Regions from separate parts of the Rhizobium sp. NZLR1 genome, predicted to be linked through region 3. Evidence: predicted binding sites of a transcription regulator. Region 3 holds the regulator's gene; each other region holds the start of a gene.
What was found. Region 3 encodes PhoB, which activates phosphate uptake and scavenging genes when phosphate is short. Its sites were predicted from a motif close to TGTCATNNANCTGTCAT; they were not measured.

Region 1: J3O30_RS22260 (NAD-glutamate dehydrogenase) is a predicted target of PhoB. The motif match lies at 2,574-2,590, and genes of this name have one in related genera.
Region 2: J3O30_RS18640 (esterase-like activity of phytase family protein) is a predicted target of PhoB. The motif match lies at 3,166-3,182, and genes of this name have one in related genera.
Region 4: J3O30_RS21330 (DUF2794 domain-containing protein) is a predicted target of PhoB. The motif match lies at 4,861-4,877, and genes of this name have one in related genera.

What each region holds. Positions count from the first base shown of each region.
Region 1 covers NZ_CP071632.1:4,543,031-4,550,949, forward strand. The annotation lists gene J3O30_RS22245 (GGDEF domain-containing protein) at 1-822, opposite strand, end outside; gene J3O30_RS22250 (carbonic anhydrase) at 932-1,573, opposite strand; gene pdxY (pyridoxal kinase PdxY) at 1,645-2,520, opposite strand; gene J3O30_RS22260 (NAD-glutamate dehydrogenase) at 2,796-7,571, shown strand; gene J3O30_RS22265 (MFS transporter) at 7,596-7,919, shown strand, end outside.
Region 2 covers NZ_CP071632.1:3,768,711-3,776,629, reverse strand. The annotation lists gene tkt (transketolase) at 1-175, opposite strand, end outside; gene J3O30_RS18655 (DUF4164 domain-containing protein) at 509-784, shown strand; gene J3O30_RS18650 (cell division protein ZapA) at 911-1,297, shown strand; RNA gene ssrS (6S RNA) at 1,357-1,515, shown strand; gene J3O30_RS18640 (esterase-like activity of phytase family protein) at 1,596-3,083, opposite strand; gene J3O30_RS18635 (NAD(P)-dependent oxidoreductase) at 3,250-4,233, opposite strand; gene J3O30_RS18630 (metalloregulator ArsR/SmtB family transcription factor) at 4,375-4,707, opposite strand; gene J3O30_RS18625 (SRPBCC domain-containing protein) at 4,779-5,261, shown strand; gene gnd (phosphogluconate dehydrogenase (NAD(+)-dependent, decarboxylating)) at 5,391-6,422, shown strand; gene J3O30_RS18615 (mechanosensitive ion channel family protein) at 6,619-7,919, shown strand, end outside.
Region 3 covers NZ_CP071632.1:549,883-557,801, forward strand. The annotation lists gene J3O30_RS02760 (substrate-binding domain-containing protein) at 141-1,175, shown strand; gene pstC (phosphate ABC transporter permease subunit PstC) at 1,313-2,794, shown strand; gene pstA (phosphate ABC transporter permease PstA) at 2,791-4,110, shown strand; gene pstB (phosphate ABC transporter ATP-binding protein PstB) at 4,126-4,941, shown strand; gene phoU (phosphate signaling complex protein PhoU) at 4,986-5,699, shown strand; gene phoB (phosphate regulon transcriptional regulator PhoB) at 5,832-6,515, shown strand; gene J3O30_RS02790 (IS110 family transposase) at 6,631-7,569, opposite strand; gene J3O30_RS02795 (GcrA family cell cycle regulator) at 7,842-7,919, opposite strand, start outside.
Region 4 covers NZ_CP071632.1:4,345,687-4,353,605, reverse strand. The annotation lists gene ccmA (heme ABC exporter ATP-binding protein CcmA) at 1-621, opposite strand, end outside; gene acnA (aconitate hydratase AcnA) at 883-3,573, shown strand; gene J3O30_RS21335 (thioredoxin family protein) at 3,809-4,549, shown strand; gene J3O30_RS21330 (DUF2794 domain-containing protein) at 4,900-5,301, shown strand; gene J3O30_RS21325 (GNAT family N-acetyltransferase) at 5,365-5,922, opposite strand; gene J3O30_RS21320 (Bax inhibitor-1/YccA family protein) at 6,032-6,760, opposite strand; gene J3O30_RS21315 (ABC transporter permease) at 6,940-7,919, opposite strand, start outside.

The DNA of each region.
Region 1 (7,919 bases), 580 kb from region 3:
TTCGCTCTGCGCAGTAGCCCAGACGTCGCGCACTACGCGCGTCGGCTGCGATCCGGCAAGGATCGCATCGGTGATCGCATTCGCCTTCACCTGGTCGCTACGGGCAAGATAGGCAACGATGTCGCGCACGATCGGCGCCGTGGAATGAAAGACCATGTGGTCCATGCCCTCACCGAGCATTACCTTGCCCTGTACGAACAGCTCCACCGGAAACCGCGCGGAAACACGGTGATCGAGGTAGCGGGTGCCGACGCCGGTAATCAGTCTTTCGCCGTAATAGGTCAGCAGAATACCCATCAGCTGGTTGGATTTCTCAAGCAGCACCGGATCGCTGATCAGTGGTGAAAGCGTGTCGACGACGGCAAGCTGCTTGAGAGCTGCATACCAGTAGATAGAACCGGGATCGCTGCCGGCGTAAAGGCCCTGGTCGACGGCGTTGCGGGCGGCAACGATGCGGCTATAGGCAAGGCTGAGAATCGATAATTCGCCGGCCAGCCCTGGGTCGAGCGCATCGCGGGAGGGCAGCGTGGCATAGAAGGCCAAGCGCTCGCGATCGAGCGTCACCCGGCTTCTCTGCATGTCGGCGGCAGTCGCGTTGTTGGGACGTGCGAGGTAGAGGCGGGTGGCGCCAATTTCACTCAGGATCTCCGTGGCGGCGATCGACCCGCCGCGGGCAAGCACGTCGGCGAACTGCCTGTCCTTTTCGAGATCCCTGTATTGTCTGAGCGAAGACCTTATGACGACGACGCCTTCAATGAGCATGAAGACGAAGGGCAGCATGATGGCGGCCAGGATAACCCTTTTGATGGTTTCGAACTTCATCGCCAATCGCCACGGTGATCAAAACGTCGGTCGTGCGCGACCAATTGACGGCATCTTAGCAGCAATTCTTAATAAACTGATAAAGCGGCGGATCCCTAGATTTCTGGCCCTAGATTTCTGGACGAATGAAGTCACGAGTCTCAGCATCCATCACCCAGAGTTCGCCTGTGGAGATATCGAACCATGCGCCATGGAGGTGCATTTTTCCTGCTTCCTCGAGCGCCTTGATGTCGGGAAAGCTTCTGAGATTGTCGATCGAATTGCGGATCGAGACACGCTCCAGCGCCGTCTGCCGCTCGGCCGCCGTCATCACATCGTTGCTCTGGATCTGCTCGGCGGCGGGCTTGACCAGCGACATCCAGCGGCCGATGAAATCGCCGGGCGACAGCGGCTCGGCGTTCGGATCGAGCGCTGCACGGATTCCGCCGCAGCGGCCATGGCCCATCACGACGATATCCGAGACCTTCAGCGCCTGCACGGCAAATTCGAGCGCGGCCGACGTCGAATGGAAGTGACCGTCCGGCTCGTAAGGCGGCACCATGTTGGCAACGTTGCGAATGACGAAGAGCTCGCCCGGGCCGGCATCGAAGATCAGCTCCGGTGCCGCACGTGAATCCGAACAGGCAATGACCAGCGTATGGGGACTCTGACCGTTTTCGGCAAGCTGCCGATACCTGTCGCGGGCGTCGGCATAACGTCCGCTCATAAAGTTGCGATAGCCGTCCAGAAGAGGATTTGGAAAACGCTGCATGCTTCTGGATTAGCGCGCGCGGAAGACAAGATCAACTGCTGCACTGCAAAATGAACGCATTGGCCGATGTGTCATTTTTTCCGCCGCTGCGCCGGATGCACGAGCCGGCGCATCTGCACCATGGCCATCGGCGTCGAAAGGCTGGAAGCATCGCTTGCCAACATCAATTCGTTGCTGCCGCGCTTGACGGCGCGCGCAAGCACCTCGAAGACGCTGGCGGTGGCAAGCTGAAGCGCTTTTTCGTCCTCGAGGCCGGAAAGCAGGCGCGACAGGAAGACGGCAGCAAGCAGGTCGCCGAGCCCATTCGGCGGATTTTCGACGACGCGGTGCTCGGCAAGAAGCGCGTGACGGCCGGAAAGATAGAGATTGCCGGTACCGCCCGCCATCATCGGCACGGCCGAGGTGACGAGCATGCGCGATGGTCCGAGCGCCAGCGCCGCCTCCATGATCGCGCTGTTGTCTTCAAGCGCTGCCCCCGAAAGCCATGCGAGTTCGTAGCGGTTCGGCGTCGCCAGCGAGGCGAGCGGGATGAGATGATCGCGAATAGCCTCTGCGGTCGCTTCCGGCACGTAGAGGCCGCCGAGATCGCCCATGACGGGATCGCAGACATAAAGCAGTTCCTGATTATCTTGCCGGAGCGCAGCGATCAGCCGGGCGACGGAACGCGCCTGGGCGGCATTGCCGAAATAGCCCGAAAGCACCGCCCTGACTTCGCCGATCCAGGGCGCGCGGATTAGATCGTCGATCGCCGCGTCGAAATCCGCTTCCGCAAATGTCAGCCGCGTCGAGCGGCCGTGGCCGGGATGCCAGGGAAGCACGATGGTCGGCAGCGCCCAGACAGGATGACCGAGCGTCTCCAGTGCAAAGACCGCCGCCCGGTTGCCGACCGAGCCGCGCACCACATGACTGGAGATGACAATGACTGCGCCCGCTGCATTTTCCGACATGATACCGAGGTCCGAATGATGATCGCGTTTTGATGATCTTTTTGACGGCGCGCTGTCAACCATTCTTCACGTGGGCATGGAAATGTAGGCGAAACGAAAACTAAAAAGAGGCTTCCCCGTTCGTTTTGGCCAGGAAAGCGAAAAAATCCCTCTTCATTTCCTATTTTGAGGGTCAAAAAAGCATCAAGACAATCGTTCGGGCCTCCATTTTAGAGATTTTTTCGAAGAATCTTCTGTTAGCTTGCAGAAAATCAGTCCATTGCGGGAGGCGATCCATGGCTGCCAGAAACAATCCGAAACGGGAAAAGCAGATCGAAAGCGCACGCAAGATCGCCAAGGCGACGGGCGAGGCGCATCTCGATCCGGAAATACTCTTCGGCCGGGCCAGCAATGACGATCTCGAACTCTATACGCCTGAGATGCTGGCGCTCTCCGCCGTGCATTCGGCAAAGGAACTTGCCGCCTGGAATGGCAAGGCGCCTCGTGTCGGCATCGACACCATTGCCGATGTGACGCCAGATGGCATTGCCGTTTCGGTGCTATCGGTCACCGACCGGAACATGCCTTTTCTGTTTGAATCGGTCATGGGTGAAGTGACGAGCACCTATCGCGACCTGTTCATGGCCGTGCATCCCATCCTGATCATGGAAAAAGGTAAGGCGCCGGCGATTTATTCCGCCGATCATCCGAGCGACCCGGCCAACCGCGTCAGCCATATCCAGCTCCACATTGCGCCGCTCAACTTCGCCCAGGCCGCAGATCTCGTCAAACGTGTCGAAACCGTCCTCGAGCAGGTCCGCCTGTCGGTGTCCGACTGGAAGCCGATGCTTTCCAAGATCGACGGGGTGATCGCCGAGCTCTCAGCCAACGGCACCACCCGGAAGAAGGCTGATCGCGATGAGGCAATCGCCTTCCTGACATGGCTGCGCGATGAGAATTTCACTTTCCTCGGGATGCGTGAATATGTCTATTCCGGCAAAGGTTCCGATGCCAGGGTCGAACGCGACAAGGGTGCTGGCCTCGGCATGCTCTCCAACCCGGATGTGCTGGTGTTGCGCACCGGCAAGGACGCCGTGACGACGACGCCTGAGATCCTGGCCTTCCTCGACGGCCCCGATTTCCTCATCGTCACCAAGGCAAATGTGAAATCGATCGTCCATCGCCGGGCCTATATGGATTATGTCGGCGTCAAACGTTTCGACGCTGCGGGCAACGTCACCGGCGAACTGCGCATCGTCGGGCTCTTCACTTCGACGGCCTATACGTCGCTCGCCTCTGAAATCCCGCTGCTGCGTTCCAAGATCGAAAAGGTGAAGGAGCATTTCGGCTTCGACCCGATGAGCCATTCCGGCCGCATGCTCGACAACACGCTGGAATCTTATCCGCGCGACGACCTTTTCCAGATCGACACCACGTTGCTTGCAAATTTTGCCGAACAGATCAATGACTTGGCCGACCGTCCGCGCGTGCGCGTCCTGCCGCGCATCGACCATTTCGACCGCTTCGTCTCGGTGATCATCTACGTGCCGCGCGAGGAATACGACTCGATCGTCCGCGAGCGGATCGGCACCTATCTGAAGACTGTCTATGACGGTCGTGTCTCCGCCTATTATCCGGCTTTCCCGGAAGGCGGCGTGGCGCGCGTGCATTTCATCATCGGCCGCTCCGGCGGCAAGACGCCGCGTATTCCGCAGGCAAAGCTCGAGCAGGTGATCCGCGAAATCACCGCCCGTTGGGACGACCGTTTCGAGGCGCTGGCCGGGGCCAAGGCGCCGAAGATATCGGTCGACCAGGCCTTCCAGGATTCCTTCACTCCGGAGGAAACCGTTGCCGACCTCGCCGATATCGGCGCCTGCGCCGCTGGCGAGCCGCTTCGCATCCAGTTCTACCATCGTCCGGAAGAACGGGGCCGCATCCTCTCGCTGAAAATCTTCCACGCCGGCGGCCAGCTGGCGCTGTCGCGCCGCGTACCGCTTCTGGAAAATCTCGGCTTCAATGTCGTCAGCGAACGCACCTTCGACATTGGGGTGCCGGCCGCCGATGGAGAAACGAAACTCGTCGTGCTGCACGATATGGAGCTCGGGGCCCGCAATGGTGGCGACATAGACCTGCAGCGCTACGGCGCTGCCCTCGAAGAAGCCTTCGTCGCCGCCTTCGCCGGCACGATCGACAATGACAGCTTCAATCGGCTGATCCTTTCGGCCGGGCTTTCAGCGCGCGAGACGAACGTGCTGCGCGCCTATGCACGTTATCTCCGCCAGGCCGGCATTGCCTATTCGCAGGATTACATCGCAACCACGCTCGACAAATATCCTGCTGTCGCCGCCGCCATCTTCCGGCTGTTCCACGACACGCTCGATACCACGCTTTCCGAGAAGGCCCGCCTCAAGAAGCTTGCCGACCTGCACCAGGCGATCGAGGCCGAGCTTGCCGACGTGCCGAGTCTTGACGACGACCGTATCCTGCGCCGTTACGTCAATATCGTCGATGCGACACTTCGCACCAATTATTTCCAGAAGAATCCGGACGGCTCCCCAAAGTCGATGCTGGCCTTCAAGCTTGATCCGCACCTGGTCGACGGCCTGCCGCAGCCGAAACCCTTCCGCGAAATGTTCGTCTATGGCGTCGAAGTCGAAGGCGTGCACCTGCGCTTTGGCAAGGTGGCGCGCGGTGGCCTGCGCTGGTCGGATCGTGCCGAGGATTATCGCACTGAGGTGCTCGGCCTCGTCAAGGCCCAGCAGGTGAAGAACGCGGTCATCGTGCCGGTCGGCGCCAAGGGCGGCTTCTATCCGAAGAAGCTCCCCATCGGCGGCAGCCGCGACGAGATCTTCAATGCCGGCCGCGAGGCTTACAAGACCTATATCCGCACGCTGCTGTCGATCACCGATAATATATCGGGCGCCGAGATCGTGCCGCCGAAGGACACCGTCCGGCTCGATGGTGACGATCCCTATTTCGTCGTCGCCGCCGACAAGGGCACCGCAACCTTCTCCGATACCGCCAATGCGCTGGCCCAAGAAGCCGGCTTCTGGCTGGACGATGCCTTCGCCTCCGGCGGCTCGGCCGGTTACGACCACAAGAAGATGGGCATCACTGCCCGCGGCGCCTGGGAAACCGTCAAGCGCCATTTCCGCGAAATGGACATCGACATCCAGACGACGCCCTTCACCGTTGCCGGCGTCGGCGACATGTCCGGCGACGTCTTCGGCAATGGCATGCTGCTCTCTCCGAAGATCCGCCTCATATCCGCCTTCGACCACCGCGACATCATCATCGATCCCGATCCCGATATGGAAAAGACGCTGGCCGAGCGCCAGCGTCTCTTCGACCTGCCGCGGTCAAGCTGGCAGGATTTCGACAAAACCGTGCTCTCCAAAGGTGCGATGATCATCTCCCGCGCGGCGAAATCGGTCACTCTGACCCCGGAAGCGGTTGCCGCGATCGGCCTCGACAAGGCCGTGGCGACGCCCTTCGAAATCATCACGGCGATCTTGAAGAGCCCGGTCGACCTGCTCTGGTTCGGCGGCATCGGCACCTATGTGAAAGCGGCGCCCGAAACCGACGCCGAAGTTGGCGACCGCGCCAACGACCCGATCCGCGTCACGGCGGCCGAAGTGCGCGCCAAGGTGATCGGCGAGGGCGCAAACCTCGGTGTCACCCAGAAGGGCCGCATCGCCTATGGTCTCAAGGGCGGGCGCTGCAATTCCGACGCCATCGACAACTCGGCCGGCGTCAACACCTCGGACGTCGAGGTCAACATCAAGATCGCGCTGGCAGCCGCCATGCATGACGGCCGCATGACGCGGGCAAAACGCGACCAGCTTCTGTCCTCGATGACCAGCGAAGTGGCGATCCTGGTGCTGCGCAACAACTACCTGCAGTCGCTGGCGATCTCGCTGACGGAACGCAAGGGCACGGCAAACGGTCTCGAACTCGGCCGTTTCATGAGCGTGCTCGAGGCCGCCGGCCAGCTGAACCGCAAGGTCGAGACTTTGCCGGACGAGCAGAGCCTTGCTGAACGCTATGCCGCCGGCAAGCCGCTGACGCGACCGGAAATCGGCGTGTTGGTATCCTACGCCAAGATCGTGCTCTTCGATGCGCTGGCCGCCAGCGATCTGCCGGACGATCTCTATTTTACCGCGACGCTTTTGAATTATTTCCCGGTCAAGATGCAGAAGTCGAATGCCGGCGATATCGCCGGCCACCGGCTGAAGCGCGAAATTGTCGCGACCGTGCTTGCCAACGAGGCGATCAACCGCGGCGGGCCGAGCTTCACCGTCGCCATGATGGACGCGACGGCGGCCTCGGCACCGGAGGTGGTGCGCGCGGCGATCGTTGCCCGCGACGGTTTCGACCTGAACAGGCTCTGGGCCGAAACGGATGCGCTCGACGGCCGGATATCGGGCGAGATGCAGAACCGCATCTACGAGGAAATAAGCCATAGCTTTACCGTCTTGACGCGCCTGCTCTTGAAGACCGGCATGACCAAGGCCGATATGGCGGAGGTGATTAGCCGGCTCCAGGCTGCCTTGAAGAAGCTGAGGCCTGCCTTTGCCGAACAATCGGCCGGCGATGCCGCCGCCCGGCAGGCGGAGTATAGTCAGGCAGGCGTGCCCGAAAAACTCGCAGCCGAGATCGCCAATCTCCAAAGTTTTGCGCTGGTGCCGGAGATCATGCAGATTGCCGAGCGCACCGGCGAGACCTTGGTGCGGGCCGCCGAAAACTACTTCGCAGTGTCGCAGACTTTCCGCATTGCCCGGCTGCTGGCAGCGGGCGGGCGGATCCTCACTTCCGACCATTACGAGAACCTGGCGCTTGCCCGCAGCATTGACCAGATCGCCAGCGCAAGACGCGACATCGTCATCTCGGCCCTGTCCGATCACGGCAAGGAGAAGCTTCCGGTTCAGGCCTGGCATGCGCAGGATCGTATCCGCATCAACCGCATCGTCGAAGAGCTTTCGAGCCTCAGCGACAGCGGCGATCCTAACCTTGCGCGTATTACCGTTGCTGCAGGTATCCTGACCGATCTTGCGCGCGACCGGGTGAGGTGAGACAGTCCGCTGAAAAAGGAGCGGATGTTGAATCGCATTGACTGGACAGGAACGCAGCCCCCGAAGGCCACGGAGAAGGGCATCTGGGGGTGGATGTTCTTCGATTGGGCAGCCCAGCCCTTCTTTACCGTGGTCACTACCTTCATCTTCGGACCCTATTTCGTTTCCCGCCTGACCGATGACCCCGTTTCCGCGCAGACGACGTGGAGCAACATGGCGACGATCTCATCGGTGATCATCGCCCTGCTCTCGCCCATTCTCGGCTCGATCGCCGACCAGTCAGGCGCACGCAAACCCTGGATCGGCTTCTTTGCGATCATCAAGATCGCCAGCCTTTTCTGCCTGTGG
Region 2 (7,919 bases), 1.4 Mb from region 3:
TCGGCCAGTGCGGCTTCTTCGGATCGAACTTCAGATATTTGGTGAACAGGACCGTTGCCACATCAGCCATGCCCATCGGCATGCCGGGGTGGCCGGAGTTCGCTTTTTCAACGGCGTCCATGGCGAGAAAACGGATTGCATTCGCCATCCGGTCGTGTTGTTCGGGAGAGGTCATGGCTTTTCCGCAAGTTCCGGGTGTCGGGGGATGGCCTCGAGCCTCCAAGACCATCGAGTGAAAGCGGCAGAGACATAGCAGTTGGGGCGGGCAAGTCAATAAATGGCAAGCCAAATCCGGGCGGGCAATGGCAATTTTTGACATTTGATCGCTCGATTGTACAAATGACAAATCACCTATCGTCGGCATGTGTAAAACGCTCATCCACAGGATAGGCCGGTAGGCAAGTGACAGGATTTATTGACGGGCCGTCGGCGAGCTGCATATCCTTTTTAAATCGCAGGATCGGCGCGGCGTGCCGATTCGCGGATCCTGCGCGGGAATTGGGAAGGCATGATGCCCACAGGCAAAACCATGGAAGCAGCGCTCAACGAATTGAGACAGGCGATTTCGGGCCTCGAAAATGCCGTCGACATGCGCGTCGAGCGGCAGCGCGAGCAGGGCGAGATCGAGGGCGAGGTGCGGCGCGTGCACGCCGACCGTTCGCGGCTGGCGCAGGAGCTCGACCAGGCCGAATTCCGCGCAAACCGGCTTGAGGAAGTCAACCGCGAGGTATCGCGGCGGCTGGTGACGGCCATGGAAACGATCCGCGCGGTTCTGGATCGCTAGAACAGGATGATTTTAGGCCAAGTTGGCCCAAAATCTGAATCCTGTTCTCATTTAAGCGTTAAGCATGATGTCGTCCGAAAACCGCTCATACCTTTCGGCATCATGCTCTCGTAGAAAGAGTTTGGCATGGCGCAGGTGACGGTAACGATCGACGGCAAGGCCTATCGCATGGCCTGCGAGGAAGGGCAGGAGGATCACCTGACCGATCTGGCGACCAGTTTCGACCGCTATGTCGGCCATCTCAAGGGGCAGTTCGGGGAAATCGGCGATCTCAGGATCACCGTCATGGCCGGTATCATGATCATGGACGAGATTTCCGAGTTGACGCGCCGCGTCGCCGGGCTCGAATCCGAGCTCGAGTCGCTGCGCGGCAACCGCGACACGGTGCTTGCGGCCACCGCCCGCACCGAAGAAAATCTCGCGGCGGCGCTCAGCGAGGTTTCAAGCCGGATTCGCGGAATCACCGACAAGCTGAACGGACGGCCCCCCCCGAACTCAATGGATCTGAATTAAATAACGACTGCGTGCCGCCGCCACTGGCGCGCTGGCGCAAACGACCTTATATATCGCGATGCGGTCTGCGCCTCTCGACAGGAACCACAATCCCTGGGGCCATACTCGATCCAAAGGGAGCTGTCCCTGGCTAGGCCCGTGGGCCTGGACACACGGCGCCCACCTACGTTTGTAGGCACCCAGGATCGTAAACATCCATCGGTTGTCGTGGATCGCACCTTTCCCTTCCCTCCCCTTCGACGGCGCCGGACCGACCGGGCGAACGCGGTTTACGCGTCCGCCCTGTTCAGCGCGTCCGCTATTTTTTCAGACCTGGAAGGGTGATCTGGAAGACCTGGAACAACGTGTCGACATCGGCACCGCCGTCCGCTTTGTAAGCCGCACCGACTTGGAAACCATCCTGTGTCAAGAAGTCGTTGTCATTGGCGAGGAACAGGAAGTAGTCGTCCGGCAGGTTCGGGTCGAGAACGCTTGCAAGACCCATGGCTTCCCATTTTTCCGACAGGTTGTTCTTGTCGTTCGGCGCACCGTTGTGCAGGCCGAAGCGAGCAAGGTCGGCCTTGTTGTTGATGTCGATGAAGGGCGTCAGCGTCGCCGTCGTCAGCGAGGGATCGACGACGCCCTTCGGCGCGATCGGCTTGTCGGCATCGAAATCGCTGCCGGCGATATCGGTCGCATCGGAGAGGTCGACGATGTTGATCTTGCGGTAGAGCGAGGTGTCGCCCTTCAGGCCCTGGCCGTTGCCGCTGTCGCGGGCGAGCATCAGGAAGGTCTTGTCGGACAGGGCGACGATTTCGCTCTCGGCGGCGATCACCGTCTTGTCCTTGGCATCTTTGAAGACCGGCAGCGGCACAACATATTCATGCACCAGCTTCAGATGATCGGGATCGGCGGCGTCATAGATCATGGCGCGGGTATTCTGACGGGTCGAGCTGGAATCGCCGCCGTCCTGGCGGGTGGCCGACTGCAGCACTGATATGATGAACTTGCCGTCCGGCGTCATTGCCATGCCTTCGAGCCCCTGGTTGTTCTGGCGTCCGGTCTCCGGATCCTTCGGATCAGGAGCGGAGGCGCCGGGGCCGGGATTGTTGGAGGCGAAGCTCAGCGCGCCCTTGCGCATCGGCAAAAGCGCCTTCGGCGGCTGGGTCGCCGAGAGCAGGTGGCCGTCGGCTACGAAGCGGTAGATATAAGGGCCGTATTCGTCGCTGACGAACATGGTGCCGTCGGCCATGCGGATGATGGCTTCATTGTCGAGCGCGATCTTGCCGTTTACAGCCTGCGGCAGCGGCGGAAAATTGCCGGCAGCGACGCGCACGCCGGATTCCGGATCGAGACCGGTCATGTCAGCGCCCTTGTCATCGACAAAGAGCATGGAATCGACAAGCTTTGCGTCGACGCCGGACTGCTCCTTGCCGGCCTCGGGTGTTGCGCCCGGAGCAACCGGCGTGAGGCTGATCGCGATGGTGTTCAGGCGCGGGCGGTAGTCGACTGTGCCGGTGACATTGTAACCCCGGTCGGGCAGCAGGTAGAGCATGCCCTTGTAGCTGGCGCCGTCGCGGCTCCAGGCGGTTGGATCGATCGCCATGCCAGAGCCGGAACCGAAGGTCTCACCGAATTTGTCGCGTTGGTTGGCCGGGATGCGGCCGATGCTGACCAGGCCTTTGTTGATGAAGGTGAGGCCGCCGGCGGTGGCGGAATTCTCGGCCATTGCGACGGCCGGAACGGCGGCGGATGCGGCAAGAACCGCGGCGAACAGCCGCGATGCATATGGTCTGACGTTTTTCATGAAAATACCCTCTCGGTCAAAAGCGCTCTCGAAACGGCTTCCGCCGGCAGGCCGGACACCGCAGACGGTCTATGACGGGATCATGATATCTGGATGACGCTTTGCAGCGAAAAGGCCATGCCGAGAGAATGTCGGGCATCCGCGTGTCCGCATTCCAGTTTGCTGCTTACCCGGCCGGATAAGGCCCTTCGGCAAAGACCTCGTCGTGGTAGAATTTCGAGCCGACGTCCAGCGCCAAGGGGCTGCGCCATTCCCTGTTGTCGCGCAGGCAATCGAGTACGAGTTGGAAATCATATCGGGGCTGCCAGCCCAGTTCCCGCCTTGCGCGAGCGTTGACATAGACACGGTCGAGCGTCGGGGACATCGTCCACCCGCGTGATGCATAGAGAGCGCCTGCACCCGGAAACAGTCGTTCGACGACAAGAGACGCGTCGTGCCGGATCGCGACGAGATCGGTCGCCGAAAACGGCGTCGTGGCGGAGACGATGTAGCGGCCGAAGCCGATTGCCGGCGCCTTGTCGAGCGCCAGCAGATGGGCGCGGACCACATCGGCGATATCGACGCGGCGGTGAAGAAGCTCGTTGGCATGGGCATTCTCTGCCGAATAGCCGCCGCGAATGTGAGGATCGTCGTCGATTTCGGGAAAGAAGCGCGATGTCCTGAGAATGACGACCGGCAGGCCGGAGTTGCGGGCGAAGAATTCGCACAGACCTTCGGCGGCGAGTTTCGTCACGCCGTAGATGTTTTTCGCGACTGAAAGCATGTCCTCGGTCACCCATGCCGCCGGTTCGCCGGCGGCCGGCGTCAATGCCGCACCGAAGGCGCTGGTGGTGCTGGTGAAGACGAAGCTTGCAACGCCCGCGGCGACCGCCTCTTCGAGCAGGTTCAGCGTGCCGCCGACATTGGTGTCGAGGAAATCGCGATTGCCGTGGGTCGCCACATGCGGCTTGTGCAGTGTGGCGGCATGGACGACGTGGCGGATGTCCGACATCGCCTGCCGGATGAAAGCGCGATCAGCGATCGAGCCGACCACGTCGGTGGACGCTGAGGGTTTGATATCGATTCCGCGCGCCGTCCGGTCTTGCGCTCGCAGGCTGCGCATCAGCGCCTCGCCGAGATGGCCGGCGCTTCCCGTCACCAGTATCGTCATTGCATCCTCTCCTTCGGCGGCGGAGGCTATAAAGACTGACGTTTGCGGACAACGCATGATTTATGCATGAGCATGCAGGAAAGCTGCAGGCTCAGCCGATGCTCTGACAAGGGGCCGGGAAGCAAGCTGTTCGCCGGATCATTATTCCGTCTGGCCTTCGAGATCGCTCCTCAACCGGTCGAGGATCGATAGAGCGTGGCCGGCGTAAGCGCTGATCCAGCGGTCATGGATGTGCTTGATCGGCAGGCTGTTCAGGTGGTTCCAGCGTTCGCGGCCTTCCTTCCGGGCGATGACCAGATCGGCTTCCTCCAGCACTTTCAGATGCTGCATCACCGTGCAGCGGTCCATTTGCGGAAACATCTCGCAGAGCGTCCCTGTGGTGCGGGGGGCATCCTTGAGCAGGTCGAGGATTTCGCGGCGGCGATGATGCGCCAGCGCCTTGAAAACGGGGTCGTCGGTCGATTCGCTTGACATGTTATGGTTTTATAACATAATGGATCCGAGTACAATGGAATACGAGCATAATGGAGAAGAGGAGAAGTGCCATGTCTCTCGGAATCCGTGTTTCCGGCCGCATCGGCCGTCCCGTCGCAGAGGTATTTGACGCCGTCGTTAACCCAAAGAAGCTCAGCAGCTATTTCACCACGATCGGCGGGGCGAGCGCACCGCTCGTCAAGGGCACGACGGTGACCTGGTGGAAGGACGCCCAAGTGGAGGTGGTCGAACTCGTGCCGGAAAGCCGCATCGTGCTCCGCTGGGATGGCGGCACCGACGACGACAAGACGACCTATAAGACGTCGGTGGAGATGAATTTCAAGCCGCTGGAGGATGGCGGCACCTTGGTGACCATCGCCGAGACCGGCTGGCGCGAGGACGATGCCGGCCGGCGCGGCAGCTATCTAAACTGCGAGGGCTGGACTCAGATGCTCTGCTGCATGAAGGCTTTTATCGAATATGGCATCAATCTGCGCGAGGGCATGTTCCTCAGCGAAATGAAGGGAGAGCCGGCCAGCGCGCCGGATGTCTGACGAACCTCAAGGAGATCGGCGGCGCAATCGTCGCACTCGCCCATAGGGGCCAGACTTCGCTTGCCTGTCACACTGCGGGTGCTAATTTCCGGATTCGATACTTCATCTCGATTTCCAGGAGATTTTATTATGCAGCTTGGCATGGTTGGTTTGGGCCGCATGGGCAACTACATGGTCCAGCGGTTGATGCGGGGCGGTCACGAATGCGTCGTCTACGACGCCAGGCCGGAAAGCGTTGCCGAACTCGCGGGCCTCGGTGCGACCGGCAGCGCTTCGCTCGAAGAGTTCGTCTCGAAGCTCACCCATCCCAGGGCAATCTGGCTGATGCTGCCGGCGGCGATCGTCGACAAGGTGCTGGCGAGCCTGATGCCGCTGCTGCAGAACGGCGACATCGTCATCGACGGCGGCAACTCGTATTACCACGACGATATCCGCCGCGGCGCCGAACTTATCACCAAGGGCATCCACTATGTCGATGTCGGCACCAGCGGTGGCGTCTTCGGCCTGGAGCGCGGTTATTGCCTGATGATCGGTGGCGAAAAGGGCACCGTCCAGCATCTATCCCCAATCTTCGCGACGCTGGCGCCCGGCGCCGGCACGACGGAAGCCTCGCCGAACCGCACCGCCGAAGCGGCTGCGGCCAGCACCGCGGAACAGGGCTACCTGCATTGCGGCCCGCATGGAGCCGGTCATTTCGTCAAGATGGTGCATAACGGCATCGAATATGGCCTGATGGCCGCCTATGCCGAGGGTCTCAATATCCTGCAACACGCCAATATCGGCGCTGCCTCGCATGTGGCCGACGCGGAAACCGCGCCGCTTGCCCATCCCGAACATTTCCAATACGACTTCAACCTGCAGGATGTCGCCGAAGTCTGGCGCCGCGGCAGCGTCATCACCTCCTGGCTGCTCGATCTGACAGCCGATGCGCTGCATGCCGACCCCTCGCTGTCGAAATATGCCGGCCGCGTCTCCGACAGCGGCGAGGGCCGCTGGACGATCATGGCGGCAATCGACGAAAGCGTGCCGACACCGGTGCTGAGTGCTGCGCTCTACGGCCGCTTCTCCTCGCGCGACAACGACGAATTCGCCAACAAGGTGCTGTCGGCGATGCGGGCGGGCTTTGGTGGCCACGTGGAAAAGCCGGCCGCCAAATCGTGAAGTCAGGCGTCGTGCGCGCCCGTTTCGCATTGTGACCTGGTGTGGCGAGGGCGGCGGCCATAAAACTGCCGGCCTTTCCTCACGGTCTTCGCTTTCGCCCTCCTTGCTGCCGGCATCGGTCGCGGCTATTCCATTGCTATCGGGAGACGTCCGCCTCGCCTTGTGTCGGCGGCCGGCGCTCCATCGGAGGGCGGCAATGAAGCGTGACATGGCAGGGATATTCAGGGTCGCCCTATTCTGGACAATGGCGCTGTCGACGCTTGCTGCGGCAGTTTCCCCAGGAGCGGCGCAGAGCCCATCTTCGGTTCCTGCCGCAGCAGGTCCGCCGGCCGAAGTGCGTGAGATGATGGAGCTCATGCAGAAACCTGAAGTCAAGCAGTGGATGTCGAACCAGATGGCGACAGCACCTGCGGGCGGTTCCGCGGCTGCGGATCAGATGTCGGTGCTGTCAGGCCTATTGCAGCATGCCCGCCGGCACGTCTCGATGGTCTCCGATGCAGCGATGACGCTACCCTTTCAGATCGGCAATGCATCCTCGCTGTTCTTCGGTGAGATCGCCGCGAACGGCTGGTCGCGCATGGTGGCGCAGTTCCTGGCGATCTTCCTGCTCGGCGCTATTGTCGAGAGCATTGCCCGTTATGCCTTCCGCCGTCGCCGGCGTCGCCTGGCTGAGATGGCCGGCATGCATTTGGCGCCGCGCGTCATCCCGGCGTTGATCTTCGCGGCGGCAACGGTGCTTGCGCTTCTCAGCCTCGGCTGGCCACCGCTTAGCCAGAGCATCGCGATCGTCTGCGTCGTCGCGCTCATCGTGCAACGCTTCACGATCTGCCTCGGCGGCGTGCTGGTCGATCTCATCGGGCTGGCGCGGGCCGAAGAAGAACGACAGGGCATCACCGCCCCGACGATGCCGGGGCGTGCCGTTGCGCTCTTCTGGTACCGCCGTTGCGCGACCTTCGTCATCTATTTCATGCTTGGCTGGGCGGTGATCCAGTCGATGGAGCCGCTTGGCTATTCCGCGAGTGTGCGGCTCCTCGTCGGTTATATCCTCGGCATCGGCCTGCTGTTGATTGCGATCGAAGCGGTCTGGTCGCGGCCGCACAAGGATGAGAAGCGCGGTCACGGGACCTCCTGGGCGCTCATCGTTTATTTCCTGTTGCTCTGGAGCCTCTGGGTCGCAGGCTTCAATTGGCTGCTCTGGCTCGGCATCTATGTGCTGCTGCTGCCGCGCGTGCTTGCCGTCTCGACGATTGCGGTAAAATCGCTGCAGCAGACCGAAGCAAGCTTCCTGGCCACGCGCCGCATTGCGGCCGTGTTGCTCGACCGCGGTGTGCGGGCGCTGATCATTGCCATTGCCGCCATCTGGCTCGGGCGCATGCTCGGCGTCGGCGCCGATACGATGGCCGCCGGCGACACCATGGTCGACAAGATCGCGCGCGGCGTCATCGGCGGCATCGTCATCCTGCTTGCCGCCGATCTTCTCTGGCATGTCATAAAGGC
Region 3 (7,919 bases):
AACTGTCACAAATGTTTCACCGATTTGACATAAAAGGACGGTGCTTACAGCGCTAAGAGAGTCCCGCCGATGAAAAAAGGCACTGCGAGGGCCTCTCGAAAGGCCGCACTCACACAAGCCCAAATGCCGGGAGATTTCTAATGAACACCTTCAAGCTCACCGTTGCCGCGCTCGCTGCAACCGCTGCTTTCGCTGGCGCTGCCGTCGCCCGCGACCAGATTCAGGTTGCTGGTTCGTCCACCGTCCTGCCTTACGCAAAGATCGTTGCCGAGTCCTTCGGCGAAACCTTCACCAACTTCAAGACGCCGGTCGTTGAATCCGGCGGCACGGGCGCTGGTCTGAAGGAATTCTGCAAGGGCGTTGGCGAAGACACCATCGACATTGCAAACGCTTCGCGTCCGATCAACAAGAACGAAGCCGAAGCCTGCAAGGCTGCAGGCGTCACCGACATTCAGGAAGTCAAGATCGGTTATGACGGCATCGTCTTCGCAACCGACGCTTCCAACCCGGATGTTGCCTACGTTCCCGCAGACATCTACAAGGCCCTCGCAGCCCAGGTCGTCGTCGACGGCAAGCTCGTCGCCAACCCTTACAAGAAGTGGTCGGAAGTCAACCCGAAGCTTCCGGCTGTTGATATCGCTGCCTATATCCCGGGCGAAAAGCACGGCACCCGCGAAGTCTTCGAACAGAACGTTCTCGCCGCCGGCTGCAAGGCCGCCGGTGCCGTCGACGTCATCGCCAAGGAAATCGCCGACAAGGCTGCCCAGGGCAAGGCCTGCGTCGCAGTCCGCAAGGACGGCGCTGCTGTCGACATCGACGGCGACTATCCGGAAACCCTGGCACGCATCGCCGCCAACAAGACCGGCGTCGGCGTATTCGGCCTTTCCTTCTATGAAAACAACGCTGACAAGCTCAAGGTTGCCAGCATGAGCGGCATCGTTCCGTCCACCGAAACGATCGCCAACGGCACCTATCCGGTTTCTCGCCCGCTGTTCTTCTACGTCAAGAAGGCACATCTCGGCGCCGTTCCGGGCCTGAAGGAATACGTCAACTTCTTCGTATCCGACCAGATGATCGGCCCCGACAGCCCGCTCGTCGAATACGGCCTGGTTGCCGCTCCGGATGCCGAGCGTGATGCGATCCGCAAGGAAGTCGAAGCCGGCAAGGCTATGTAATGACTTTGCCGGCGCGGCGCTCTAAAGGCCCGCGCCGGCATTGCCTTAAACCCTGGGCGCGCCGACATTTCCGCTGCAGGGTTGAATTCATTCCGCATGATTGGGCTTTTTGGGGCTATGGCCTGGGGACGTAACGAATGAGCACATCCGTCATACTTCTGTGCCTTGTGGTGATCGGTGCCGCCGCCTATCTGGTCGCGCGCAGTCGGGCCACGGCACTTGCCGGGGGCCGGTCCTCCGCATTGCATTCACGGCCGGTCTATTACGGCGCCTATGCGGCGATCTGGGCGGTTCTCCCTGCTCTCCTCGCGCTCTGCGTCTGGCTCTCGGTCAGCCCCGGCATCATCCAGTCCTCGGTTCGCAGCCACTTCCCCGCCGATGTCAAGGCTCAAGCCGCCGTCGAGCAGGATCTTGGCTATTCCATGGTGGCGACGGTCGCCCGTGGCCTGACGATGCTGACCTCGGATGAAACCGCAGCGGTCGCCGGCGATCCGGCCGCCCTGCAGGCCAAGCTCAGCGAAAAGGGTGTGCCGCTTGCCGGCCAGCCGCTGCCTTACATGCTCGACGCAGCCAAGACGCTCAACGCCAAGAGCATGACGAGCCGCCTCGCCATGACGGCGGTCGTCTTCATCCTCGCCATTGCCGGCGCCTTCTATGCGCTGCGCGCCATCGCCCCGCGCTTCCGCGCCCGCAATCGGGTTGAGCGTTTCATGCTCTGGGGCCTGCTACTCGCCTCTTCGATTGCTATCCTAACGACGATCGGCATCGTATTCTCGATGCTGTCGGAAGCCGCCCGCTTCTTTGCCGCCGTTCCCGCCGCCGATTTCTTCTTCGGCACCGTCTGGGACCCGCGTTTTGCCGGAGCCGGCAGCTCGTCCTTCGGTCAGTTCGGCCTTATCCCGCTGCTGCTCGGCACGCTCTATATCGGCATGGTCGCCATGCTGGTTGCCGTACCGGTCGGCCTGTTTGCCGCGATCTACATGGCCGAATACGCCTCGCCGAAGCTGCGCGGGATCGCTAAGCCGCTGCTCGAAGTGCTCGCCGGCATTCCGACGATCGTTTACGGCTTCTTTGCGCTCGTCACCGTCGGCCCGTTCCTGCGCGATTTCTCGGCTCAGATCAGCGGCCTGCTCTCCGGCAACTACACCAACTTCATTCAGGCGCAGAGCGTTCTGACCGCCGGCATCGTCATGGGCATCATGCTGATCCCCTACGTCTCCTCGCTGTCGGACGATATCATCACCGCCGTGCCGCGGACGCTGCGTGACGGTTCGCTCGGTCTTGGCGCCACACGCTCCGAAACCATCAAGAAAGTGGTCTTGCCCGCAGCCCTTCCCGGCATCGTCGGCGCCTTGCTGATGACCGCCTCGCGCGCCATCGGTGAAACTATGATCGTCGTGCTGGCCGCCGGTGTCGCCGCCCGCATCCAGATCAACCCCTTCGAGCCGATGACGACGGTGACCGTCAAGATCGTCAATCAGCTCACCGGCGACCTCGAGTTCACCTCGCCGCAGACGCTGGTTGCCTTCGCCCTTGGCATCACGCTGTTCTGCATCACGCTTTGCCTCAATATCTACGCGCTCTACATCGTGCGCAAATACCGGGAGCAGTACGAATGACGGATATTGTTTCTCCCGCCGGGATAACCGTTTCCAAGGCGCCCACGCGCCGCGATATCGGCATCAAGCGCCGCTACGCCGCCGAACGCCGGTTCCAGGCCTATGGCATCGCCGCCATCTCCTTCGGCCTCATCTTCCTGTTCATCCTGCTGTGGACGGTGATCGGCAAAGGCTACACCGCCTTTCAGCAGACGGCGATCACCCTGCCGATCGAATTTTCCGAGAAGACGATCGACCCCAGCAATAAGCGTGCGACCGATGCTTCGGTGCTGATCGCCGCCAACTACCCGGTTCTCCTGCGCGACGCGATCGTCAAGCAGCTGAACGTCAATGCCGCAAGCCGTCCCGACGTGCGCGATGCATCCGCCATGCTCTCCAAGGGTGCGCCGGTCCAACTGCGCGACATGGTCGTCGCCGACCCGTCGATCATCGGCAAGACGGTCAATGTCACCGTGCTCGCCGACGCCAATGTCGACAGCGCCAACAAGGGCCAGATCGACCTGTCGGTCGATGAGAAGAACCGCAAGGTCAACGACAAGCAGGTTGGCTGGATGAACGAGCTGAAGGCGAGCGGCGCTCTCCACAAGCAGTTCAACACCGGCCTCTTCGTCAACGGCAATTCCAGCCGTCCGGAGGCCGCAGGCCTTGGCGTCGCCCTCATCGGCTCGCTCTACCTGATGCTGATCGTGCTGGTGCTCGCTCTGCCGATCGGCGTTGCCGCCTCGATCTATCTCGAGGAGTTTGCGCCGAAGAACAAGCTGACCGATCTGATCGAGGTCAACATCAACAACCTCGCCGCCGTGCCCTCGATCGTCTACGGTCTGCTCGGCCTTTCCGTCTTCATCAACTTCGTCGGCCTGCCGCGTTCGGCTTCGCTGGTTGGCGGCCTGGTGCTGACGTTGATGACCCTGCCGACGATCATCATTGCGACGCGCGCCGCACTGCGCGCCGTGCCGCCGTCGATCCGCGCCGCAGCCCTCGGCCTCGGCGCCTCGAAGATGCAGATGGTGTTCCACCATGTTCTGCCGCTCGCCATGCCCGGCATCCTCACCGGCACGATCATCGGCCTGGCGCATGCGCTCGGCGAAACCGCGCCGCTGCTGCTGATCGGCATGGTCGCCTTCGTCGCCAACGCGCCGACGACGCCGCTCGATCCCTCGACGGCTCTGCCCGTGCAGGTCTATATGTGGGCCAACGAGGCCGAACGTGCCTTCGTCGAGCGGACTTCGGGTGCCATCATCGTCCTGCTCCTGTTCCTGATCGTCATGAACATGGGCGCCATCCTCTTGCGTCGTCGCTTCGAGCGCCGCTGGTAAACGGAGTTACACATCATGAACATGTTGACGGAAGCTGCAGTTGAAAAAGCGCTGGATCAGAAGATGAGCAACGTCCCTTATAAGATGATCGGCAAGGATGTCTCGGTTTACTATGGCGAGAAGCGCGCGCTTTTCGATGTGAACCTGAACATCCGCGAAAACACCGTAACCGCGCTGATCGGCCCGTCCGGCTGCGGCAAGTCGACCTTCCTGCGGAGCCTAAACCGCATGAACGACACGATCGACGGCTGCCGGGTCACCGGCAAGATCACGCTTGATACCGACGATATCTATGATCCCGATATCGACGTCGTCGAACTTCGCGCCCGCGTCGGCATGGTCTTCCAGAAGCCGAACCCGTTCCCGAAGACGATCTATGAAAACGTCTCCTACGGCCCGCGCATCCATGGCCTTGCCAAGTCGAAGGCCGATCTCGACCAGATCGTCGAGACCAGCCTGCAGCGCGCCGGCCTCTGGAACGAGGTCAAGGACCGCGTGCATGAATCCGGCACCGGCCTGTCCGGCGGTCAGCAGCAGCGCCTCTGCATTGCCCGCGCCGTCGCCGTCAGCCCTGAAGTCATCCTGATGGACGAGCCCTGCTCGGCGCTCGACCCGATCGCCACCGCCAAGGTCGAGGAACTGATCCACGAACTGCGCGAGAACTACACGATCGTCATCGTCACCCACTCCATGCAGCAGGCCGCGCGCGTCTCGCAGCGCACCGCCATGTTCCACCTCGGCAATCTCGTCGAGGAGAACGACACCGACAAGATGTTCACCAATCCCGACGATCCGCGCACCCAGGACTACATCATGGGTCGCTTCGGTTGATTTTGGCGACACCAAGCCTTCCCGTTATTCGAGGATAAAGCCCCATGGCATCGACACATATTTTTTCTGCCTATGATGATGATCTGAAGTTCCTGTCCAGGCGGATTTCCGAAATGGGCGGCCTGGCCGAGCAGATGGTCAGCGAGGCCGTCCGGGCGCTCGTCAACGGCGATACCGCGCTGGCGCAGAAGGTCATCTCCGACGATGTGATCCTCGATCACGCCGAGCGAGAAATCGGCGACAAGGCGATCGTTACCATCGCCCGCCGTCAACCGATGGCCTCGGACCTGCGCGAAATCATGGGTTCGATCCGCATCGCCGCCGATCTCGAACGCGTCGGCGACCTCGGCAAGAACACCGCCAAGCGCGTCATCGCCGTGCAGAGCACCGGCGTTCCGCGCAAGCTCGCCCGCGGTCTCGAGCATCTGTCCGAGCTGGCGCTCGTCCAGCTCAAGGAAGTGCTCGACGTCTACACGACGCGCTCTGCCGACAAGGCCAATGCGATCCGTGAACGCGACAACGAGATCGACGCGATGTACACCTCGTTGTTCCGCGAGCTGCTGACCTACATGATGGAAGATCCGCGCAACATCACCAGCTGCACGCATCTGCTCTTCTGCGCCAAGAACATCGAGCGCATCGGCGACCACGCCACCAACATCGCCGAGACGATCTATTACATGGCGACCGGCGCACAGCCGGAAGGTGACCGTCCGAAAGACGACAGCGCCAACACCGTCGGCGCGGTCACGGAATAAAGCCCATACTAGCCGTTGCGTGCGCGCCCATCCGGGCGCGCAAAGAGGTCGCAGCCACCTTTCTGAATTTGCGCAGGATGCATTGCTTAAATCACCCCGGTTTAAGGAACATGCGCGAGGAGACCGACAGGCATGATCCCGAGAGTTGCAGTTGTTGAAGACGAGGAAGCCTTGAGCGTGCTTCTTCGCTACAATCTCGAAGCGGAAGGCTTCGAGGTCGATACTATCCTTCGTGGCGACGAAGCCGAAATCAGGCTTCAGGAGCGCACGCCCGACCTGCTCATCCTCGATTGGATGCTGCCCGGCGTCTCCGGCATCGAACTCTGCCGGCGCCTGCGCATGCGGCCGGAAACCGAACGTCTGCCGATCATCATGCTGACGGCGCGCGGCGAAGAGAGCGAGCGCGTCCGCGGACTGTCGACCGGGGCCGACGATTACGTCGTCAAGCCGTTCTCGACCCCGGAGCTCGTTGCCCGCGTCAAGGCGATGCTACGCCGCGCCCGTCCCGAGGTGCTGTCGACGGTGCTGAAATGCGGCGATATCGAACTCGACCGCGAAACCCATCGCGTCCATCGCAAAAGCCGCGAAGTCCGCCTCGGCCCCACCGAATTCCGCCTGCTGGAATTCCTGATGTCGTCGCCGAGCCGAGTCTTCTCCCGCTCGCAGCTCCTCGACGGCGTCTGGGGCCACGATATCTATGTCGACGAACGCACCGTCGACGTCCATGTCGGCCGCCTGCGCAAGGCGCTGAACTTCTCCAACATGCAAGACGTCATCCGCACCGTCCGCGGCGCCGGCTATTCGATGGAAGCCTGAGGGGTTTCCGATAAAGTCGAGCAAGCTCTGCCCCTCACCCTAACCCGACCGGGGTCGAGCCACTCGTCTCGACCCCGGTCGGTGCCGGCAGGCGGATGAGCGACTATCTGGGCTGTCAAGTTGCATGTTCGAATTCTCTTCGCGCATCTCGTGCTTTTGCATTGAGAATGACCAGGAGTTTTCGGGCGAGCGCGATGCGGATGACCATTTTCGGTTTGCCCTGGCTTTGCAACCTTTGCTGGAATGCCGCCAGATGCGGATTGTGTCGGGCTGCGATGGCGCCAACCAGGAACAGAATGGCGCGTGGTCCGGAGCGCCCGCCGCGCACCGGCCGATGTCCGCTGCGTTTGCCGCTGTCGTTGGCAATCGGCGCAAGGCCGGCCAGCTTGGCGATCGCCTTGTTGGAGATCCGGCCGATCTCAGGCAATTCGGCCATCAGCCGGGCAACGGTACGGTTGGCCACGCCCTTGATCGAGCGAAAGGCCTGGTTGAGGCAGGCCCAGAGCGGATCGTCATCGATCATCGAGGCAATCTCGCCTTCGAGGGTGCGGCTCTGGCGCACCAGAAGCGCGATCACCTCGTTGAGGCTTGCCACGCTCTGATGATCGCGGGCCGCACTGCGGCGCTGCCTCTGGACGGTCAGGTCACTCGTGACCTGGGACAGCCGCGCCATCAGCGCCGACAGCCGCATCTGCGCGGCTTTCGGCGGCGGCAGGGCAGCCAGCCGCTTGGTTTCGGCATAATGGGCGATCATCGCCGCATCGATGCGGTCGGTCTTTTCCAGAAAGCCCATGGCTTCGGCAAACCGGCGCACATGGCGCGGATTAGCCAAGGCGCAGGCGATCCCCATCTCCCACAACAACAGGAAGGCCGTCCGCTCGTAACCGCCGGAAGCCTCCATGACGACGAGCTCGACATTCTCGGCCCGGCAAAGATCGGCCAGCGCGCCGATGCCGGTGGCGTCATTGCTGAAACGCTCAAACGTCCCGGACGGGCGGATAGACGCATCCAGCCAGTCCTTCGAAACATCCACTCCACATATAACTCTGTTCACGGTAACCTGCCTTGTGCGTGCGATTGGAACCAAGCGACTATTCGGTCGTACGTGACGATGACGAAGATCCCAGGCTCATCCACGGTTGTAACCAGAGGGGGAACGGGCGACTTCGTCACGCCTCTGGCCGGGTGGCCACCCGGCCAGAGGCTCAATCGCTTCCATCGCACAAAATCTCTAACGTGCAGATACAAGGGGCAGCCACACCCAACGTACTCACATAAAAAAACGGGCCTTCCAGCCCGTTTTTGCATGTCGACAATGTCACCCGTTCAGCTCGCCCGCGCTGCCGCCCGGCGGCGTTCGTTGACGGGCTGGTAGGCGAGTTTCTGGTGATAGCCGCAATAGGG
Region 4 (7,919 bases), 780 kb from region 3:
GGCAAAGCCGGTCATCTTCAACTCGTGCGCATTCTTCAGCCCCAGCGGCTGATGCGTCGCCGCCAGCACGATGCCGCCTTTGGCCAGATGCGCTTCGATCAATTCGGCCAGCAGCTGGTCGGCGCGGGCATCCAGTGCGGCTGTCGGTTCATCGAGGATCCATAAGGGGCGATGGGCGACGAGCAGCTTGGCGAAGGCGAATCGACGCTGCTGGCCGGCGGAGAGGTAACCGAAGGGAAGGTGGGTGATCCCCGAAAGGCCGACGGCGTCAGCGGCGTCCTCGACGGAGAGACCGGCAGAGCCTCCTATACCGCCAAAAAAGCTGCGCCAGAAATCGAGGTTTTCTGCAACTGTAAGTTCATTCTTCATCGCATTTCGATGGCCAAGGTAGTGGCTGACCTCGGAAGAACGGCGGTCGTCTCCGCCCTCTCCGTCATGGAAGATGACGGCGCCTTTTTCCGGACTCAGGAGGCCGGCGACAACCCGCAGCAAAGTGGACTTTCCCGATCCATTTCTTCCCGTCAGCACAAGCGCCTCGCCGGCTGCCAAGTGAAAGGAAATGTTAACGAAAATGAGATCCTCACCGCGCCTGGCAGCCAGATTTTCGGCGGTGAGATGCATGCGTCGGCTCTTTCTTCGTTTCGGGTCGCGGCGGGGTCAAAAAATCTCCGATTTTGACCGCGCTCGGGTATGGCAAGTTTTTAGGAAATTATCTATAAGAGCCGCAACCACGCCAGCGGTCGGCGTGAATTTCATCCTTGCGCCGAACTTGGAGCATCTGTTCCACGTGCGGACAGCGGAAATGGCCGTACCCGCATCCTGATGTGCATTAAGTGCATAGGCGTTCGCACGACTGTGTTGGCTATCAGAACGGGGTCTCTCGTGTCTAAATCTCTTGACAGCTTCAATTGTCGTTCCACCCTTTCCGTTGGTGGAAAGGACTATGTCTATTACAGCCTGCCCAAGGCTGAGGCAAACGGTCTGGCCGGCGTCTCGAAGCTTCCCTATTCGATGAAGGTGCTGCTCGAAAACCTGCTGCGCTTCGAAGACGGCCAGTCGGTCACCAAGGAGCATATCCTCGCTGTTGCCGAATGGCTGAATAATAAGGGTGCGGTCGAAAACGAAATCGCCTACCGCCCGGCGCGCGTGCTGATGCAGGACTTCACCGGCGTTCCCGCCGTCGTCGATCTTGCCGCGATGCGCGACGCGATGGTGTCGCTCGGCGGCGATCCCGAGAAGATCAACCCGCTCGTTCCCGTCGATCTCGTCATCGACCACTCGGTCATCGTCGACGAATTCGGCACGCCGCAGGCTTTCGCCAGGAATGTCGAGCTGGAATACCAGCGCAACGGCGAGCGCTACCGCTTTCTGAAATGGGGCCAGCAGGCCTTCAAGAATTTCCGCGTCGTGCCTCCCGGCACCGGCATCTGTCATCAGGTCAATCTCGAATATCTCGGCCAGACCGTCTGGACCAAGGAAGAGGACGGCGAGACGATCGCCTATCCGGATACTTGCGTCGGCACCGACAGCCACACGACGATGATCAACGGTCTCGGCGTGCTCGGCTGGGGTGTGGGTGGTATCGAAGCTGAGGCGGCGATGCTCGGCCAGCCGGTCTCGATGCTGTTGCCCGAAGTCATCGGCTTCAAGCTGATCGGCAAGCTCAAGGAAGGCGTCACGGCGACCGACCTCGTCCTCACCGTCGTGCAGATGCTGCGCAAGAAGGGCGTCGTTTCGAAGTTCGTCGAATTCTTCGGCCCCGGCATGGACAATATGCCGCTCGCCGACCGCGCGACGATCGGCAATATGGGTCCGGAATACGGCGCCACCTGCGGCTTCTTCCCGGTCGATGGCGAGACTATCAACTACCTCACCGTGTCCGGCCGCACGCATGACCGGATCGCTCTCGTCGAGGCCTATTCGAAGGCCCAGGGCATGTGGCGTGATGGCGACGGTTCAGATCTCGTCTTCACCGATACGCTGGAACTCGATCTTGGCGACGTGGTGCCGTCGATGGCCGGCCCGAAGCGTCCGGAAGGCCGCATCTCGCTCGAGAACATCGCGACCGGCTTTGCCGGCTCGATGGATGCCGATTACAAGAAGCCGGGCCAGCTCAACAACCGCTACGCCGTCGAAGGCACGGATTTCGATCTCGGCCATGGCGACGTGGCGATCGCTGCCATCACCTCGTGCACCAACACTTCCAATCCGTCGGTACTGATCGCTGCCGGGCTTCTGGCTCGCAACGCCGTAGCCAAGGGCCTGAAGACGAAGCCCTGGGTGAAGACCTCGCTGGCACCGGGATCGCAAGTCGTCGGCGAATATCTTGCCACGTCAGGCCTGCAAGCCGATCTCGACAAGCTCGGCTTCAACCTCGTCGGCTTCGGCTGCACCACCTGCATCGGCAATTCCGGCCCGCTGCCGGCGCCGATCTCGAAGACGATCAACGACAAGGGCCTGATCGTTTCCGGCGTCCTTTCCGGCAACCGCAACTTCGAAGGCCGCATTTCGCCCGACGTGCAGGCGAACTACCTGGCTTCGCCGCCGCTCGTCGTCGCCTATGCGCTCGCCGGTACGGTGCAGATGGATCTGACCAAGGAGCCGATCGGCGAAGACCAGAACGGCAATCCGGTTTATCTCAAGGATATCTGGCCGACCTCGCACGAGGTGCAGGAGTTCATCCAGAAATACGTGACCCGCGAACTTTACGAAAGCAAGTATGCCGACGTCTTCAAGGGCGACGTCAACTGGCAGGCAGTTCAGGTTCCTCCGGGCCAGACCTATGCCTGGGACGACGATTCGACCTATGTCCAGAACCCGCCCTACTTCGTCGGCATGGGCAAGAAGGGCACCGGCATCGCCGATATCAAGGGCGCCCGCGTCCTTGGCCTGTTCGGCGACAAGATCACCACCGACCACATTTCGCCGGCCGGTTCGATCAAAGCGGCATCCCCTGCAGGTGCCTATCTGCTCGGCCATGAGGTCGCCGTTGCCGACTTCAACCAGTACGGCACACGCCGCGGCAACCATGAAGTGATGATGCGCGGCACCTTCGCCAATATCCGCATCCGCAACCATATGCTCGGCCCGAACGGCAAGGAAGGTGGCTACACCATCCACTACCCGTCGAAGGAAGAGACCTCGATCTACGACGCGGCGATGCAGTACAAGGCCGAAGGCGTGCCGCTCGTCATCTTCGCCGGTGTCGAATATGGCAACGGCTCCTCGCGCGACTGGGCTGCCAAGGGCACCAATTTGCTCGGCGTCAAGGCTGTCGTCGCCCAGTCCTTCGAGCGTATCCATCGCTCGAACCTGGTCGGCATGGGCATCATTCCTTTCGTCTTCGAAGAGGGTACGACCTGGCAGAGCCTCGGCCTGAAGGGCGACGAGCTCGTCACCATCGAGGGCTTGGAAAAGATCAAGCCGCGCGAGAAGAAGATCGCCAAGATCACCTATGGCGACGGCACTGTGAAGGAAGTTCCGCTGCTGTCGCGCGTCGATACGCTCGACGAGGTGGTCTACCTCAACAATGGCGGCATCCTGCAGACGGTTCTGCGCGATCTCGCTGCCTGATTGTTAAGAGCTTCATAATATGATGATGGCCGCCGGAGAGCATTTTCCGGCGGCTTTTCTTTGCGGCGACGGTATTTGAGGGACCTCACGATGATTTGTTTTATGCGGGTTCCGGTTGCGCTGCGTCTCACCCGTTCGTGACTTTTCGTTTGGATCCGGAAGGATTATTCGTACGTTCATATGTCAGGGCCTCCGGTCGAACACGCCGTCGGCGCTGAAAAAGAGGTGCAGGTGAATGTCCCCCCGTTTTCTGATTCCGCTGATCGCCGGCGTTGTTCTCTCAGGCCCGCTTCAGGCCGAAGACGGCACGCCGAAAGGTGTCGTCGAACTGTTTACGGCGCAGGGCTGCTCCTCCTGTCCTCCCGCGGATGCTGCTTTCCGTAAGCTGGTGAGCCAGGGCGATGTCATCGCGCTCGCCTATCATGTCGATTACTGGAACTATCTCGGCTGGGCCGATACGCTGAGCTCGAAGGAAAACACCGAGCGGCAATATGGCTATGCGAGGACAATGGGCCGCAGCAACGTCTACACGCCGCAGGCCATCGTCAACGGGCGCGGTCATCTGGCCGGCGCCGATCTCAACGGTATCAACGGCAAGCTCGATACCTATAGCGGCGAAGGCAACGGGCTGACCGTCCCCATCAGCGCGTCGATGCGCGGCGACGAGCTGGAGATCAAGATCGGCGCGGGACAGGGCAAAGCCAATGTCGTGATGGTGTATTTCGACAAGGAAAAGACCATCGACGTCGAAAAGGGCGAGAACAGCGGAAAGAAGATTTCCTATCTGCACAGCGTCACCAATGTCGAAACCGTCGGCATGTGGGACGGCAAGGCGACCAGTCTGACGCTGCCAGCCAGTGTCCTGCAGCGGCCGCAGCTCGAGGGCTGCGCGATCCTGCTGCAATCGGCGACCGACAACGGCGATCCGGCTGCGATCCTTGGGGCGACCGTGGTGATGGCTGGAAAAAACATCTGAGATTTCATCCGCTTGCGGATGAAGTACCGGGCGGCCCGGCTGAGCGTATTCGGGGCTGGGGTTAAGGTCGATACGCTCCGCCGGGCCCTTTGGCGCGCTGGCGCCAAACCGGGATTCATAATTCTCCTGCAAATGAGGCGCTGTTTTGACTGAAATGCGGCGCTACCGAGAAAGCGACAACGCTATTATGCGCATCGGACGATGCGCCGATTCAAAGTGCTACGGCATCCTTGCGCGTCCAACGCGCGGCGCTGGAGTGCGGCCGAATGTGACGGCCGGCACTCTTGCAATTTGCGGCGGCTCGGGCACACTGTCACTCTCCTGTCACATGCAGAGGCCTCGGAGACTGAATGACAGATCAGCCGGATTTGCGACACGGCGAAAGCCGTTCCGTCGACAATAGTTCCTCAGTCGTCGTCGATCTCAGGGAATACAAGCAAAGCAAAGATCCACTTCCGGTGACCTTTCATCGGCGCGAACTGGATGCGATCCTCTGGATCTACGGCCGTATGGTCGGTGACGGCGAATGGCGCGACTACGCCATCGATCATCTGAAAGACAGGGCGGTATTTTCCGTCTTCAAACGCTCCGGTGAAATGCCGCTCTTCCGCGTCGAGAAAAATCCCAAGCTTGCCGCCAAGCAGGGCGCCTATTCGGTGATCAACGTCCACGGCACCATTCTGAAGCGCGGTCACGAGTTGAACCAGGTGTTGAAGGTGTTCGACAAGGCGCTGAAGCTGGTCGATAAGTAAGCCGAAACACTTTTTCTGCATGTCGTTATCCCGGAACCGCTGCACACTTCCGGGCGACATGCATCAGCCGGCAAACAGCGTGCCGGGATAGATGGACGGATCCGGATCGGTCGTCATACCCTCGCCGAGGACGCGCTGCATGAGCATCGTATCCAGCCAGCGGCCATGCTTGTAGCCGGCCCCCCGCATCAGGCCGACCTCCACGAAGCCCGCCTTGAGATGAAGCGCGATCGAGGCGGGGCTGGCGCCGCCGATGACCGCGATCATCTGACGAAAACCGAGACCGGTGCAGCGGTCGATCAGCTCGGTCATCAATGCTTTGCCGATGCCGCGGCCGCGGGCTTCGGGCGCCAGATAGATCGAATCCTCGACTATCCAGCGATAGGCCGGGCGGACGCGAAAGGCCGAGGCATAGGCGTAGCCGAGCAGGTTTCCGTCAGCATCGGCTGCGGCGATATAGGGATATTGCTGGCCGACGATCGCCGCAAACCGCTGCGCCATCTCAGCCTCGGACGGCGGCGTGATCTCATAGCTCGACGTGCCGTTCAGGACGGATTCGCGATAGATTTCGGCGATGGCGGGGATATCGGCTTCGGAAGCATTGCGCAGGAGGAAGGACATTTCGGCGGCAGGTCCATCGGAGGGCAAGGTCTCTCCTAAACCATTCCGCGAAAGCCGGCGCAACAAAAAAGGCGGCCGAAGCCGCCTTTTCGATCTCAGTCTGTCCTGCTTATTTACGGTTGCCCATGAACTGGAGCAGGAACATGAAGAGGTTGATGAAGTCGAGATAGAGCGTCAGCGCACCCATGATCGCCTTGCGGCCGGCCACGGCGACGTCATCGGCTTCCAGGTACAATTCCTTGATCCGCTGCGTGTCGTAGGCGGTAAGGCCTGCGAAGATCAGGACGCCGATCGCGGAGATCGCGAACTGCAGCGCGGACGACGCCAGGAAGATGTTGACGATTGAAGCGATGATCAGGCCAAAAAGACCCATGATCAGGAACGAGCCCATCGCCGACAGGTTACGCTTCGTGGTGTAGCCGTAAAGCGACAGCGCGCCGAAGGAGGCGGCGGTGACGAAGAAGGTCTGAACGACGCTCTGGCCGGTGTAGACCAGGAAGATCGACGAGAGCGACAGGCCGACAAGTGCGGCATAGACCCAGAAAGTCGTCTGGGCGGCGGCCACGCTCATGCTGTTAATGCGGAAGCTCAGGAAGAAGACGGCCGCAAGAGGCGCAAGGATGACGACCCAGCGCAAAGGCGACTGGAACAGCAGCACGCCGAACTGGGTGAGCTGGCCGTCCTGAACAGCGAAGTTGAATCCGAGATATGCGGCCACGCCGGTGATCGCCAGACCCAGCGCCATCAGGTTGTAAACCTTGAGCATATAAGTGCGCAGGCCTTGATCAATCATCTCGCCGGTCTGCGCGCGGCTTTGATAGTTACGAAGGTCAGCCATAGTTTCCTCTTACAAGCTCCGATGGAAATACGGTGTCGGGTTTTCGACCCGGGCGCCGCTGCGGAGCTCCAGCATGCCTGCAGACAATATGAGGCTTTCGCCGATCGCAAACAAGAGGCTTGCAAAGGCTCGGTCGGTTAAATCGCCGTAAGGTGAAGGGTTTGGGCGTCGCTATCCGGTCAGAGTTCGCGCAGGACGGGCGCCGCCTTCTGTCCGAGGATCCGCCAGGTGCCGATGAGGCCGATGCCGACGGTGAGGACGAGCGCGGTCACCAGCGTCAGCCCCGCCACATCGGGCAGGAAGGTCGAGGGCAGGCGCATGATGCGGGCGACGATGAACCAGGCGGCAACGCCGCCGGCGATCAACGCGAAGATTGCGGTTGCCAGCCCGAGGATCAGATATTCGTAGCTGAAGGCGCGGATCAGCATGGCGCGGGTGGCGCCAAGCGTCTTCAGCACCACCGCGTCGTGGGTGCGCGCCCGGTTTCCGGCGGCAAGCGCGCCGGCCAAGACGAGGATCGAGGCGATGAGAGCAACGGAGGCGGCGGCGCGAATTGCGGTCGCAAGCTCGCCGACCAGCTGGTTGACGATATCGATCGCGTCCTTGACGCGGACGCTGGTGATCGTCGGATAGGTGTTGGTGACGGATTTCAGGATCGCCGCATCTTCGGCCGGTGTCGAGGAGGGATCAGTGAGGGTCGCCAGCCAGGCATGCGGGGCGCCGCGGAAGGTGTTCGGCGAGAAAACCATGACGAAGTTGATCGACAGCGATTCCCATTGGACGCGGCGCAGATTGGCGATTTTCGCGGTAATATTGCGGCCGAGCACGTTGACGGTGATCTTATCGCCGATCTTCAGGCCGAGTTCATGCGCCTCTTCCGACGAGAAGGAGACGAGCGGCTCGCCGCTGTAATCCTTGCCCCACCAGTTACCTTCCGTGAGGGCGGCATTCTCCGGCAGGGTGTCGGCATAGGTGATGCCGCGATCGCCGTTCAGCACCCAGCGGCCGGCGGCCGGCACGTCCAACTTGGTGACATCTTCGCCGTTGAAGGCGACGATCCGGCCGCGCAGCATCGGCACTTCAACGAGCTTGCCCTGCGGCGCCTGCGCCTTGACGAGATCGCGGAAGGCGTCGACCTCGGCGCTCTGGATATCGACGA